One region of the Blautia sp. OF09-25XD genome, then DNA from elsewhere that is predicted to be linked to it. Evidence: predicted binding sites of a transcription regulator. Region 1 holds the regulator's gene; the other holds the start of a gene.
What was found. The regulator Rex, encoded in region 1, represses fermentation and respiration genes when NADH is low (regulators of the CRP and FNR family bind a similar motif). The targets are predictions, from matches to a motif close to ATTGTTAANTANTTAACAAT.

Region 1 (3,421 bases):
TCGCGGTTGAAAGATTTCAGCTTTGCAATGACTTCTTCCTGATGGTGGATTTCCTGCTGCTGGTTGACCCAGGCATGGTAAGCGGCTTCACGGAGCATTGCTTTTTTTTGACTGTAGGCGGTATAGTTTCCCTCAAAAGTTGTTACTTTTTTATTGTCCACTTCAACGACTTTTGTGACAACGCGGTCGAGAAAGTAACGGTCATGGGAGACGATCAGGACGGCTCCGCTGTAATTTAAAAGATACGTTTCGAGCCAGGAGATCGAGTCCATATCGAGGTGGTTGGTCGGCTCGTCGAGCAGAATGATGTCCGGTTTGGTGAGCAGCAGTTTACCAAGTGCCACGCGGGTCTTCTGACCGCCGGAGAGGGAGTCCACCTGTTTTTCAAAATCGCTCTCGGAAAAGCCAAGACCTTTTAAAACACCGACGACTTCACTGCGGTACGCGTATCCGTTTTCCAGTTCAAAGGTATGGGAGAGGCGGGTGTAGGTGGAAAGAAGTTCATCCAGCTCTGCACCGGATTTTGTATTCATATCACTTTCCATCTGACGGAGGCGTTCCTCCATATCGATCAGATTCTGTTTCGCGGTCAGCACTTCCTGGTAAATGGAAAGGTGTCCGGTCAGATCCTGATGCTGGGCGAGATAGCCCATCGTCTTTCCTTTGGAGAGGATGACCTCTCCCTCATCGGCCCTCATTTCGCCGATGATGATTTTTAACAGCGTCGATTTTCCGGCACCGTTGATGCCGACCAGTGCGGTTTTTTCGCGTTCTTCTATATGAAAAGATGCATTTTTGATAATTTCCGTTGTCCCGAATGCTTTCGAGATATTCTGACATGCAAGAATCATGTGGTTCCTCCAGATAACATATTTCTGTATTTTGACATAATACACCATCCTTATTATAGAGAGTAATACACAAAATTTCAAGAAATCTTTGACAATTTTCTATCAACCATATATAATATGAATATATGCAGGTGTAAATAAGGAGGAATTTATCTTGGAAGAAAAAGGAATTTCGCGGGCAGTTATCAAAAGACTTCCTAGATATTATCGTTACCTGGGCGAATTGCTGGAGGACGGAGTAGAACGGATCTCTTCCGGTGAGCTGAGCGAGCGGATGAAAGTGACAGCTTCCCAGATTCGCCAGGATTTAAATAATTTCGGCGGCTTCGGCCAGCAGGGGTATGGTTATAACGTGCGGTATCTGTACAGCGAGATTGGAAAAATTTTAGGTCTGGACAGAGTCCACAATATGATTTTTGTCGGAGCCGGAAATCTGGGACAGGCGCTTGCTAATTATGCGGCCTTTGAAAGAAGCGGATTCAAAACGGTCGGTATTTTTGACGTCAACCCGGTATTAAAAGGAATCTCCGTGCGCGGAATTGAAATCCGCATGGCGGACGAGCTTCCGGAATTTATCAAGGAACACCATGTAGAGATTGCGGCTTTGACACTGCCAAAAGCAAAAGCGGTAGAGATGGCAGAGATTCTCGTGGACAACGGTGTAAAAGCAATCTGGAATTTTGCACATACCGATCTAAACTTAAAACTTCCGAAAGATGTGATCGTCGAGAACGTCCATCTTTCCGAAAGTCTGATGCGTCTCTCCTACAATCTGACCAGATATGAGGCGGAGCATCCAAAGAACAATTAAGAAACCAAAACAAAAGCAGGAGAGTCTTCGGGAAACCGGAGACTTTTTCTGTTCACTTTCCGGATAAGGCAGGAAAAGGAGGAAAAGCGATGAAACGGATTCTTACAGCAGCACAGATGAAGCAGGCAGACCGCAATACGATCGAAACCATGGGGGTACCGTCCCTGGTACTGATGGAGCGCGCAGCGCTGTCCTGCGTGGAGGAGCTTCAAAATGGAACATGGGATACAGGAAAAGTCCTTGCTGTGTGCGGTTCCGGAAATAATGGAGGGGACGGTGCGGCAATTGCACGGATTTTAAAGACGAAAGGGGTGGATGCGGAACTGTTCTGTCTTGGAAATCCGGAAAAATACAGTGAAGGCATGAGAGCACAGAAGAAAATTGCGGAAAATTATGGGGTCCGTGAGGTTAAGAATCCGGATTTCCGGGAATATACTGTTATCATAGATGCCATCTTTGGAATTGGCGTATCCCGTCCGCTGGCAGGGGAGTACCGGAGGGCAGTGGAAGCAATCTGCGCAAGCGGTGTTCCTGTTCTTGCCGTGGACATCCCTTCGGGGATCCACACGGATACCGGAGAGGTCCTTGATGCGGCGGTGAAAGCCAGAGCCACGGTGACATTTGCCTGTGCAAAGCCAGGGCTTCTCTTTGATCCCGGAAAACGATATGCCGGAGAGGTCCTGGTCCGTGATATCGGAATCGGCTTTGATGCAGGAGAAGAGGAGACGCCCTGGTACGGTTCAGTGGAAAAAGAAGATCTGGACCGGTTTCTTACCCGCACGCCGATGGGAAATAAGGGAACCTTCGGAAAGGTGCTGGTACTTGCCGGTTCCGGTGCCATGTGCGGAGCCGCTGTTTTGTGTGCCAGGGCAGTCCTTGCATCCGGTGCCGGCATGGTAAAGGTTGTGACAGAGGAAAGAAACCGTACGCCGCTTTTCTGTGCCCTGCCGGAAGCAATGGCGGATTTCTGGAAGGAGGATGAGCCGCTTCCGGAAGAAGCCCTGCTGCAGGATCTCGCCTGGGCGGACGCTGTTGTTGCGGGACCGGGACTTTCCAAAAGCCGGACGGCAAAAGAACTGCTCGTTTTACGGTGCAGCACACAGAAGTTCCTCTTGTTCTGGATGCAGATGCGCTGAACCTGATTGCAGAAGATGCAGAGATTCTTTCGGGCTGCCGGGCAGAAAAAATTTTAACGCCTCATGTAGGAGAGCTTGCACGGCTGCTGCACATGACCATTGCAGAATGCCAGCGTGACCCGGCAGGAAGCGCCGGAAGGGCAGCCGAAAAATACCAGGCCTGCTGTGTACGAAAGGATTCCGTAACCGTGACAGCAGAGGAAGGGCGTGAGCAGTATTACATAAACACAAGCGGAAGCAGTGCGCTTGCGACGGCGGGAAGCGGCGATGTGCTCGCGGGAATCACAGGCGCCTTTGCAGCAAAACGTCAGTGTGAAAAAAACGAGAAAAAAATCAGCCTTGCCAAAACAGCGGCACTGGCGGCATATGCGCATGGAAAGGCGGGAGAGGCTGCGGAAGAAAAAAGCAGTGCTTCCTATGTAACAGCATCCGAGATTATCAGAGGATTGCAGTCAATCTGAGCAAAGCAGATCAGAATCACGGGTTCCCAAAAGGACTCCGGGCGGACTTTTTTGAAGCGCCGGATGAAATTTGTGAATACCTCCGGAAAAACAGGCAATATTAAATACATGGAAACGATTTTAAAAGGCGTAAAACGCCGGATCGTTATCGTATGGGAAAGC
Region 2 (3,421 bases), on a different contig from region 1:
ATATCATGATGGAGCGCATGATCAATATGGTTCTCGACAATGCAACAGTCAATACTGTGACTGTGGATGCAGACGGAAATACAGTAGAATAAAAAGAAAAATCACCCCGAAACAGGATGAAAATTTCTGTTTTCCGGGGTGATTTAACCGAATCAAGTAAGTCCCCTGCTTCCATTGCGAAAAGCAATAAGCAGTGGGTGGGGACTTGCTTGTATCAGGAGGAGTGCAAGCTCCTTCTGATAAACTGCGGAGCAGTTATTCGGTTATGAGCAAGTAGCGAAGCGGATTGCGAATATCCGCTTGACATGTGGGAGACGAACTGTGTTCGTTATGCCATGATTTTGCGGAACAGATCCTTCAGATCTTCTACGCTTGCATCCTTCGGGTTGCCCGGTGCGCAGGCATCTGCGTGTGCGGAATCTGCAAGGAACTGCAGGTCCTCTTCTTTGACTGCCTCGAGAACAGACGGGATTCCAACGTCTGCGGACAGCTTCTTAACAGCATCAATCGCTGCTTTTCTGTACTCTTCCTGAGACATTTCGTCTACACCTGCAACGCCCATGGCACGTGCGATTTCACGGTATTTCTCACCGGTGCACTCCTGGTTGTATTCCATAACGATCGGAAGCATCATGGCACATGCAACACCGTGTGGGGTATCATAAACAGCACCAAGGGTGTGTGCCATGGAGTGAGCGATTCCAAGACCCACGTTGGAGAAGCCCATACCTGCGATGTACTGGCCAAGAGCCATTCCTTCGCGTCCCTCTTTGGTGTTTGCGACAGCACCGCGCAGAGATTTGGAGATGAGTTCGATGGCTTTGAGATGGAACATGTCAGTCATTTCCCATGCAGCTTTTGTGGTGTAACCCTCGATTGCGTGGGTCAGAGCGTCCATACCGGTAGAAGCGGTCAGTCCTTTTGGCATGGAGGACATCATATCCGGGTCAACAACTGCGATGATTGGCATATCGTGCGGGTCAACGCATACGAATTTACGTTTTCTTTCAACGTCTGTGATAACGTAGTTGATGGTAACCTCTGCAGCAGTACCGGCTGTGGTCGGAACAGCGATGATCGGTACGCATGGATTTTTGGTCGGTGCAGTGCCTTCAAGGCTTCTGACATCCTCAAACTCCGGGTTTGCGATGATGATACCGATTGCTTTGGAGGTATCCATAGAAGAACCGCCGCCGATGGCGATCAGATAGTCAGCGCCGGATGCCTTGAAAGCTTCTACGCCGTGTTTTACGTTTTCGATGGTCGGGTTTGGCTTGATATCGCTGTAAAGCTCATAGTCGAGTCCGTTTGCGGTCAGAATATCGGTTACTTTGGAAGTAACGTTGAATTTAATCAGATCCGGGTCAGAGCATACGAAAGCTTTCTTGAAGCCGTGTGCCTTTGCTTCATTTGCGACCTCGGCAATAGCGCCTGCTCCGTGATAAGAGGTTGCATTTAAATTAATACGATTTGCCATGATTGAAAAACTCCCTTCTAAAATGAATAAATGGTTTTACTGAACTTGTTATTATATTAACAAATCCGGAAGGGAAAAAGAAAGTGACAGAAGAAGCGAAGTGTAACACTTTAAAAAAAATCGCCATTGTGACAAAAACAACAGAACAAAATTTGTGAAAAATAACCAGAGAGTGTCTGAAAAACCATTTCCGCAATCTGCAAGCCCCACTTTGACACGCGCTCTAAGAGAGCAGCTGCAGATTCCGGAACAGTTTTTTTAAGTCTTCCGGCATTGCCCGGACGAGAAGAGCTGCAAACTCGGAAGGTGTCAGATCCATGCCGGTAAGCACCCATTTTACGGTCATGGTGATGGAACCCTGACAGTACATTTCGAGAAGAAAATGCATTTCCGGTGAAACCGGGCTGCCGCTTTTTTCGTGAATCAGATTTTCGTAGAACGCGAGAATCAGGTCAAAATCGTGCTCACGCAGAGAATTCTGCTTGTCGTAGCGGAAGGCAGCGGCGAAAAAAGCTTTTTCTTTCTGAATATAGGTAAATTTCTTTTCCAGACTGTCAAAAACGGTCGTTCCGCGACCCATATGTTCGAAGGATTTTGTCAGTAATTTATCAAAATACCAGTTGATCAGATCGTATTTGTCGAGAAAATTGCGGTAGAAGGTCTGGCGGGTAACACCACAGATTTCACAGATCTGGCGCACGGTGATCTCTTCGACAGGGGTTGATTTCATGCACTCCTTCATGGATTCGGCAAGACGGTATTTTGTTTTTTCTCCTTTGGGAGCAGATACGGTGGAATGGATCATCCGGGCAGTTTCCTTTCGCTTCGAAAATTGTAACTATGCAGAGTTATGCATATATTATAACGCGAATCCGAAAAAATAAAAAGCCCTGAACATGTTCCGGAGATAAGATACAGGAACATATTCAGGACGATTTTGCCTATTTTCTTTTGTTTACGGCCTGTCCGACACAGTAGCATACAGCGGCAACAACCATGCCGTTGATGGAAGCGATGCCCCAGTGTAAGAGGTTCGCAACAATGGCACCGAGAATGACACCGGCAACCGCAAACCAGTCTACGGTTTTAAGCTTCGGCTGATCGGTTTCAAAGTCCTTTTTGTTCATGAAGTAGGCGAGCACCAGAATCATGCCGACCGGCGGCAGGGTACAATTCAGAATGTTGAGCCAGCCGCAGAAGTTGTAGTACAGCCATACGGAGGCAACCGTTCCGATGATACCGGAAAGGAGAACCATCGGTTTTTTCCTCTGATGGAAGATGTTGGCAAGACCAAGACCTGCGGTATACAGAGCGTTGTCGTTTGTAGTCCAGATATTAAGACCGAGAACGAGAACAGCCAGGTAGAACAGGTTCAGGCGGACCATAACCTCGAAGATATCGTTTCCGCCGACAAAGATCGAGGAAACGGCACCGAAGAAGAACATCAGGGAGTTTCCGATGAAGAAGGCCACAACCGTGGTGATGGCACCCGCTTTTCCGTCCTTTGCAAAACGTGCGAAGTTCGGGGTTGCGGTTCCGCCGGAAACGAAGGAGCCGATGACAAGACCGGCACCGCCGATGATAGTCAGAGATCCGCTGGATTTGGCAAACTGATCGATGATCGTTCCGTCGCCTCTCATTACGGCCATGACCATGGCGATCGTTCCGAGAATGGCAACACTTGGTACAGCGATATAGCTGACGATGGTCAGAGATTCAATACCAAAATAGGCAGAGGCGGTCATGCAGACGCCGGCAAGAATAACAAGTCCCCACTGTGCCGCAGTGCTTCCGCCGAGCAGCTCCTTGGAAACCGGAATTGCAAACATGGCAAGACCGACACCAAACCATCCGATCTGCGTAAAGCTGGTCATGGCTGACGGCAGATAGGAACCTTTTTCGCCAAAGGCTCTCTGGGACAAAAGATCAAGTGACAGACCGGTT

Region 2: the regulator Rex is predicted to act here: its motif matches at 1,522-1,541, upstream of fucO (lactaldehyde reductase).

What each region holds. Positions count from the first base shown of each region.
Region 1 covers NZ_QUMG01000005.1:161,891-165,311, reverse strand. The annotation lists gene DXA93_RS06335 (ABC-F family ATP-binding cassette domain-containing protein) at 1-851, opposite strand, end outside; gene DXA93_RS06330 (redox-sensing transcriptional repressor Rex) at 1,006-1,662, shown strand; partial or broken gene DXA93_RS06325 (NAD(P)H-hydrate dehydratase) at 1,752-3,259, shown strand; gene DXA93_RS18900 (hypothetical protein) at 3,311-3,421, shown strand, end outside.
Region 2 covers NZ_QUMG01000008.1:13,075-16,495, reverse strand. The annotation lists gene tig (trigger factor) at 1-92, shown strand, start outside; gene fucO (lactaldehyde reductase) at 329-1,477, opposite strand; gene DXA93_RS08215 (TetR/AcrR family transcriptional regulator C-terminal domain-containing protein) at 1,701-2,282, opposite strand; gene codB (cytosine permease) at 2,419-3,421, opposite strand, start outside.